2 regions of the Rahnella sp. AN3-3W3 genome follow, and region 2 is predicted to be linked to the other one. Evidence: riboswitches for the same ligand, from Rfam matches in the RefSeq annotation. Region 2 holds a riboswitch; the other holds the start of a gene.

Region 1 (4,182 bases), on a different contig from region 2:
CTGTCGGAAGTTCTGAGTTGCTCACGCAGACACATGCGCTCGTTGCTCGGCACCATGCAAGAACAGGGCTGGCTGACGTGGGATGCAGAAGCCGGACGCGGCAAACGTTCCACGCTGAAATTTTTGTATACCGGCCTCGCACTCCAGCAACAGCGCGCCGAAGAGCTGCTGGAGCAGGATCGTATTGATCAGCTGGTACAACTGGTCGGCGACAAAACCCTGGTGCGCCAGATGCTGCTTTCCCAGCTCGGCCGCAGTTTCCGTCAGGGTAAGCATATCCTGCGTGTGTTGTATTACCGTCCGCTGATTAATCTGCTGCCCGGTACCATGTTACGCCGCTCTGAAACCCATATTGCCCGGCAAATTTTCAGCGGCCTCACACGCATAAATGAGGAAAAAGGGGAAGTCGAAGGCGATTTAGCCCATCACTGGCAGGAAATTTCGCCGTTGCAATGGCGTTTTTATCTGCGCCCTGCCATTCATTTTCATCATGGCCGTGAACTGGAGATGGTGGATATCATTGCTACCTTCACCCGGCTGAAAACGCATCCGCTGTTCAGTAATCTGAAATCAGTCAAAACGCCCACGCCAAATGTTATTGATATCCACCTGAATGAACCCGATCGCTGGCTGCCGTGGCTGTTCGGCAATATCCACGCGATGATCCTGCCGCAGGAGTGGCAGTCGCTGCCCGATTTTGCCCGCCATCCGGTCGGTACCGGCCCTTACGCCGTGGTGCGTAACCTGAAAACCCAACTGCGCATCCGCGCCTTTGATGATTATTTTGGCTTCCGTGCGCTGATTGATGAAGTAAATATCTGGGTGTTGCCGGAACTGAGTGAAGAGCTGGTGCATTCCGGCGTACAGCTTCAGGCTGATGAATCAGGCAAAAGCGAGCTGGAAAGTCGCCTTGAAGAAGGCTGCTATTTCCTGTTATTTGACCAGCGTTCGCCGGTCGGACAATCTGAAGAAACACGCCAGTGGTTGTGCGATTTACTCAATCCCATCGCCTTACTGAATAATGCCGAACCGATTTACCAACGCTACTGGTCGCCGGCTTACGGCCTGCTGCCGCGCTGGCACCATAAAGCGCCACAACCGCGTCCGCCCAGACCGCAAAACCTGACCCAGGTGACACTGACATTTTACGGCGAGCATTCCGAGCATCAGGCGATCTGCAATGCGCTGCAGCCGCTGCTGGCGTCCGAAGGCATTGAACTGATTATTCAGGTCGTGGATTACGCGGTCTGGCACCGCGGTGACGCCAAAAGTGATCTGTGGCTCGGCAGTGCCAACTTCACCCTGCCGCTGGAATTTTCACTGTTTGCGCATTTCTATGAATTACCGCTGGCGAAACACTGCTTCAGTGAAGAGATGGAAGATGACGCCGCGCAGTGGCATGCGGGCAATTTATCGATCGCCAAATGGAGTCAGAAACAAACGGTCAGCCATCAGATCCATCCTCTGTTTCATCACTGGCTGGTGTTGCAGGGGCAGCGCAGTATGCGCGGCGTGCGTATGAACACCCTCGGCTGGTTCGACTTCAAATCCGCGTGGTTTGCGCCGCCGGACAGTTAATCGGACTATCGCATCGCGCCGTTAGTCTCTAGAATGACATCCGTTCTCAACGGGGTGCCAGAGTGCGTTCTTTTTCAAGAAGAATGAACTCGATCTTTAAACGCCGCGAGCGCGTGTTCAGCGGGTGAAGTCCAGCGCACAGAAAGCGGAGCGTACACAAAGTACGTGAGCATTTCGAGCACTGCACGACGCCCGATCAACACACGCACAGCAAGTTTAAAAGGCTGAGATTTAGACCCGTCGAACCTGATCCGGTTAACCCCGGCGGAGGGATTTGAGACTGCGCGATGCTTACTCAAAATCCTTTGCCCTTTCATTTTTTTTTGGAGCGCAAAGTTGAAAAAATTATTGTCCTGCCTGCTGTTACTTTCTGCACCTGCCTTCGCGGCAAAACCTGTCCTGACGGTTTATACCTATGATTCTTTCTCTGCCGACTGGGGTCCGGGCCGGCGATCAAAAAAGCCTTTGAAGCCCAATGCGGCTGCGAGCTGAAATACGTTGCGCTGGAAGACGGTGTCTCTTTGCTTAACCGTCTGCGGATGGAAGGCAAAAACAGCAAAGCCGACGTGGTTCTCGGGCTGGATAACAACCTGTTGCAGGCAGCTGAACAAACCGGATTATTTGCCAAAGCGCCGAAAACCGCTGCCAGACTGACCGTACCAGGCGGCTGGGACAACACCAAGTTCGTGCCTTACGATTACGGCTATTTCGCGTTCGTCTATGACAAAAACAAACTGAAGAACCCGCCAAAAAGCCTCGATGAGCTGATCAACAGCGACCAGAAATGGAAAGTCATTTACGAAGATCCGCGCACCAGTACACCGGGTCTGGGCCTGATGTTGTGGATGCAAAAAGTCTATGGCGACAAAGCACCGCAAGCGTGGGAAAAACTGGCGAAGAAAACCGTTACCGTCACCAAAGGCTGGAGCGAGGCTTACGGTTTATTCCTCAAAGGTGAAAGCGATCTGGTGCTGAGCTACACCACGTCTCCGGCTTACCACATCGTGGAAGAGAAGAAAGATAACTACGCGGCAGCAGATTTCACCGAAGGCCATTATATGCAGGTCGAAGTGGCGGGTCAGCTGGCGAACAGCCAGCAACCGAAACTGGCTGAAGAGTTCATGAAATTCGTTACTACGGAAGATTTCCAGAAAGTGATCCCGGCCGGCAACTGGATGTATCCGGTGATCAACACCCCGCTGCCTGACGCTTTTAAACAGCTGACGATCCCGGCTAAATCCCTGCAATACAGCGCACAGGATGTCGCCACTCACCGTTCACAATGGATCCAGGCATGGCAGAACGCCGTCAGCCGTTGATCCCGCGCTGGTTGTGGCCGGGCGCCATCGCCTCGCTGCTGATGTTGCTGGTGGCTATGCTGGCGTTAGGCTCTCTGTGGCGTCATGCGCCACAGATGAGCGGCGCCTCGCTGTGGCAGGATCCTTATCTCTGGCATGTGATCCGCTTTACCTTCTGGCAGGCGCTGCTTTCGGCGCTCTGTTCTGTGCTGCCCGCCATTCTGCTGGCGCGTGCGCTGTTCCGCCGCCGCTTCCCCGGACGTCAGCTGTTACTACGTTTATGCGCGATGACGCTGGTATTACCGGTTTTGGTGGCAGTCTTCGGCATTCTCAGCGTTTACGGACGACAGGGCTGGCTGGCGCAGATTTGCGGCTGGCTGGGCGTGGATTACCGTTTCTCGCCTTATGGTTTACAGGGCATTTTACTGGCTCATGTGTTTTTCAATCTGCCACTGGCAGCCCGACTCTTATTGCAGGCGCTGGAGAATATCGCCGTCGAACAGCGTCAGCTGGCTGCGCAGCTTGGGATGAACGCCTGGCAGCAATTTCGCTTTGTTGAATGGCCTGCCATTCGCCGGCAGATTTTCCCCGCCGCTGCATTGATTTTTATGTTGTGCTTCGCCAGCTTCGCCACGGTGCTGTCGCTGGGCGGCGGTCCGCAGGCGACCACCATTGAACTGGCGATTTTTCAGGCGTTAAGTTACGACTACGATTTAAGCCGCGCGGCCACGCTGGCGCTGATCCAGCTGTTTTGTTGTCTGGCGCTGGTCTTGCTCAGCCAGAAACTCAGTCAGGCGTTGCCGGTCGGACAAACGCATTCTCAGCGCTGGCGTAACCCGGACGATTCCAGGCTGCGGCGCATCGCAGATGCCGTGCTGATCGGCCTGGCGTTAATGCTGATCCTGCCGCCGCTACTCGCCGTGATTACCGACGGTATCAACCGTGCAGCAGTCGGTGTTTTACAACAACCTGCACTGTGGCTGGCATTATGGACATCCGTGCGTATCGCGCTGGGCAGCGGAATAGTGTGTGTCCTGCTGACTATGATGCTGTTGTGGAGCAGTCGCGAACTGCGATTACGGCAGAGAAATGGCTGGGCGCAGGTGATGGATCTCAGCGGGATGCTGATCCTCGCGATGCCGGGCATTGTGCTGGCAACCGGCTTTTTCCTGCTGCTTGGCGATACGACAGGTTTGCCACAATCGCCGTGGCCGCTGGTGATCATGACCAATGCGCTGATGGCGGTGCCTTATGCGCTAAAAGTGCTGGATAACCCGATGCGCGACGTGGCCGAACGTTACACGCC
Region 2 (4,182 bases):
TAATTGCTGGCTCAACTTCTTCATCGGGTAAATCTTTTACACGCAGTTGCAGCGTTTTAACCCCTGCTTCCAGCAGGCGGGCGATCCATTCCACAGTATCAACGACCGGATATAAACCGAGGTGAAAAGGAACGGCAGGAAAGGGCTGAGCGGACTGATTCATTTGTTAATCTCCGTGGCAGGGTGATAAAGCTCGCTGCCGCGTGAACGGAATTCGGCCGACATTTGCGCCATGCCGGATTCAACGAGTTCTATAGGCTGGGCTTTGGCTTCCAGCGCGGCGGCATAATCGCGAACTTCCTGAGTGATTTTCATTGAGCAGAATTTCGGGCCGCACATCGAGCAGAAGTGAGCAACTTTGCCGGATTCCTGCGGCAGCGTTTCATCGTGGTAAGCGCGCGCAGTGGCCGGATCCAGAGCCAGATTGAACTGGTCTTCCCAGCGGAATTCAAAACGCGCTTTGGACATGGCGTTATCGCGGATTTGCGCACCCGGATGACCTTTGGCTAAATCGGCGGCGTGTGCTGCGATTTTGTAGGTAATCAAACCCTGCTTAACGTCTTCTTTGTTCGGCAGGCCGAGATGCTCTTTTGGCGTGACATAGCACAGCATGGCGCAGCCAAACCATCCAATCATCGCCGCACCAATACCGGAGGTGAAGTGGTCGTAACCCGGCGCGATATCGGTGGTCAGCGGGCCGAGGGTATAGAACGGCGCTTCGTGACAGTGCTCGAGTTCTTCAGTCATGTTGCGGCGGATCATCTGCATCGGCACATGCCCGGGACCTTCGATCATCACCTGCACATCGTATTCCCAGGCAATTTTGGTCAGTTCGCCCAGCGTGCGTAATTCAGCGAATTGTGCTTCGTCATTGGCATCCTGAATTGAGCCCGGACGTAAGCCGTCGCCCAATGAAAGGGAGACATCGTAGGCGGCGCAGATTTCGCAAATTTCACGAAAATGCTCGAACAGGAAGCTTTCGCGATGATGTGACAGACACCATTTCGCCATAATCGAACCACCACGCGACACAATGCCGGTCAGACGTTTGGCCGTCATCGGCACGTAACGCAGCAAGACACCGGCATGAATGGTGAAGTAATCGACGCCTTGCTCGGCCTGTTCCAGCAGGGTATCGCGGAACATTTCCCAGTTCAGGTCTTCGGCCACGCCGTTCACTTTTTCCAGCGCCTGATAAATCGGCACCGTGCCGATTGGCACCGGGCTGTTGCGCAGGATCCATTCGCGGGTTTCATGAATATAACGGCCGGTGGAGAGATCCATCACGGTGTCCGCGCCCCAGCGAGTTGACCACACCAGCTTCTCGACTTCTTCTTCGATGGATGATGTCACCGCTGAGTTGCCGATATTAGCGTTCACTTTCACCAGGAAATTACGCCCGATGATCATCGGCTCTGATTCAGGATGGTTGATGTTGGCAGGAATAATCGCACGCCCGGCGGCGACTTCCTGACGCACAAACTCTGCGGTGATATTGGCAGGCAAATGCGCGCCAAAGCTTTCACCGGGGTGTTGCTGGCGCAAAATCTCACCACGGATCCGCTCGCGGCCCATGTTTTCGCGAATGGCGATGAACTCCATTTCCGGGGTAATCGTGCCTTTGCGTGCGTAATGCAGCTGCGTAACATTTTTGCCAGACATGGCTTTTCGCGGACGCGGCAGATGTTCGAAGCGCAGATGATCCAGCCCTTCGTCCGCCAGCCGTTGCTGGGTAAAGCCGGAGCTGACCTGTGGGAGTTCCTCCGTGTCCGCACGCTCTTTTATCCAGCGGGCACGTAATTTTTCCAGACCGGTGTGCACGTCGATAACTGCTGACGGATCCCCGTAAGGTCCGGCGGTGTCATAAACAGGGATGGCTTCGTTTTCTTCGAACTGCGGATTATCTTTGCCACCGCCGACCAGTGTCGGGCTGAGTTGGATTTCACGCATCGGCACGCGAATATCTTTGCGGTCACCTTCAAGATAAATACGGCGGGAGTTGGGGAAGGCTTCGCCCTGCAGACTGTCGATAAACGACTGAGCCTGCGCGCGTTGTTCACGGCGATTAGACGCTTTCTTTTCGGAAATAACGGGTTTCTGGGTACTCGACATAGCAAATTCCTCGCAAAAAAAACGTGATGGAAAATTGCTTGTCTGGAGGTTTACGGCAGGAGTAAAAATGGGCGGTGCAGCACAGGCGGCCTGATGCAGGCGAATGCCAGAGTGAGCTGAACGCATAACATTACTCTTGTTCCCTTCGCGGGTACTAACCCGATCAGGTTCCGCGGATCCCGAATTAACGGTCTCAGCCTGGCGTAATCTTCGCGAGAAAATTATGCGCTAGGCACTCCGACAAGAAGCCTCAATATAGGAGGCGTTTTTTGAAACTACAACTAAAACTACAATTAAAACTACAAACAGGTGCAGAGTTTTAATGTGACAAAGCGTTAAGCCGGTCTGGCGAGATGTTCTTCATTTGCAGGTGGTTTTTCTTCATGATTGCTGCGGTCAAATGCCAGAATAATCAATTGATCTTCCAGCTGAAAACGCGCATCCAACGCTTCACCTACATCGGATAATGCATAATGAAATGCGAAAGCATTGTCATCATCAATATCATTTTCAGTGTAACTATCATGGAAAGCCATGATAGCTTCAGTGTTCAGCTCCAGTGCAGGGTATATTTTCGCAGCCTGCAATTTTATCGGACTGTTCGCACCTTCGACTTCATCAATGATCCGCTGATACAGATGGAAATGACCGGCTGAAAGATAGTCCACCAGGTTATGGCAAAAGTTATCCAGCGCTTTTTCGTTGAGAGGGGTATGTTTTTCTTTATTGGGTTTCAGGCCGACCAAAGTGCAGTACGAAACCAGCAGCTCTTTGCGCGCGTGCAGCCATTGATCCACTAACTCATTACTGCCACCAACGCGTTGGGTCAGTCTTTCCAGACGATTTAGCATGGTTGACTCCGTGAGCGATAAAAAAGTAACTAAAAGTTACTAATATGTGAATATCTTACTCAGATTGTCAGTCCCGACGAGGTTATGCAACAACAATTATGGAATTACAGATTACTGAGCAACATAACGGCTGGTGGGTTATCAGCCAGGAAGGCAAGCTGTGGCTGCCTGAGGGCGAACTGCCGTTTGGCAGCGCCGCACAATATTCTCTGACCGGTAAAACGGCGCGTCAGATTGGCGAATGGCAGGGTGAACCTGTCTGGCTGGTCCGTCAGACAATGCCAAATCATATGGTTTCCGCCCGTCAGCTGCTGGATCAAGATCGCGGATTATTCCAGCTGGTCGGGCGCGGTGTGCAGCTGTCAGAGTTTTATCGTTCTCATAAGTTCTGCGGATACTGCGGGCATGAAATGCACGTCAGTAAGACCGAGTGGGCCGCACTTTGCGGGAATTGTCGCGAACGCTATTACCCGCAGATTGCACCCTGCATCATTGTAGCAATCCGCAAAGGTGATGAGATTTTGCTGGCGCAGCACGTCCGTCATCGTAATGGCATTCACACGGTTCTGGCTGGCTTTGTTGAAGTCGGTGAAACACTGGAAGAAACCGTGGCTCGCGAGGTCATGGAAGAAAGTAATATCCGCGTGAAGAATGTCCGTTACGTCAGTTCCCAACCGTGGCCGTTCCCCAATTCGCTGATGATGGCATTTATGGCGGATTACGACAGCGGCGATATTAAACACGACCCGAAAGAGCTGCTTAACGCTGACTGGTACCGCTTTGACCAGCTGCCACAGCTGCCACCGCCCGGCACGATTGCCCGTCGTCTGATTGAAGACACAGTTGCGCAGTGCCGCGCAGAAAGCGAAGACGACGAGGTCTAGCGTCAGTTTTGCGTGATAGAATGCCGTCATATGATTGTCGGGCGGCCCGAATATTGAAGGAAAGAGCAAGAATGAATGAGTTGAAAAACGACCGTTACCTGCGTGCTTTGTTACGTCAGCCAGTGGACATTACACCGGTGTGGATGATGCGTCAGGCTGGCCGTTATTTGCCGGAGTACAAAGAAACCCGTGCTGAAGCCGGCGATTTTATGTCGCTGTGTAAGAATGCCGAACTGGCTTGTGAGGTGACTTTACAGCCGCTTCGTCGCTATCCGCTGGATGCAGCGATCCTGTTCTCCGACATCCTGACCATTCCTGATGCGATGGGGCTGGGG

The links. A riboswitch is a leader RNA that binds a small molecule or an ion and turns the genes downstream of it on or off. The one in region 2 is predicted to bind thiamine pyrophosphate.
Region 1: another riboswitch for thiamine pyrophosphate. It lies ahead of thiB (thiamine ABC transporter substrate binding subunit); the one in region 2 lies ahead of thiC (phosphomethylpyrimidine synthase ThiC).

Annotation. Positions count from the first base shown of each region.
Region 1 covers NZ_JYDG01000004.1:132,294-136,475, forward strand. Annotated here, with positions in the region: gene sgrR (HTH-type transcriptional regulator SgrR) at 1-1,578, shown strand, start outside; TPP riboswitch at 1,619-1,869, shown strand; partial or broken gene thiB (thiamine ABC transporter substrate binding subunit) at 1,915-2,897, shown strand; gene thiP (thiamine/thiamine pyrophosphate ABC transporter permease ThiP) at 2,873-4,182, shown strand, end outside.
Region 2 covers NZ_JYDG01000037.1:16,106-20,287, forward strand. Annotated here, with positions in the region: gene thiE (thiamine phosphate synthase) at 1-163, opposite strand, end outside; gene thiC (phosphomethylpyrimidine synthase ThiC) at 160-2,112, opposite strand; TPP riboswitch at 2,236-2,362, opposite strand; gene rsd (sigma D regulator) at 2,448-2,963, opposite strand; gene nudC (NAD(+) diphosphatase) at 3,062-3,847, shown strand; gene hemE (uroporphyrinogen decarboxylase) at 3,919-4,182, shown strand, end outside.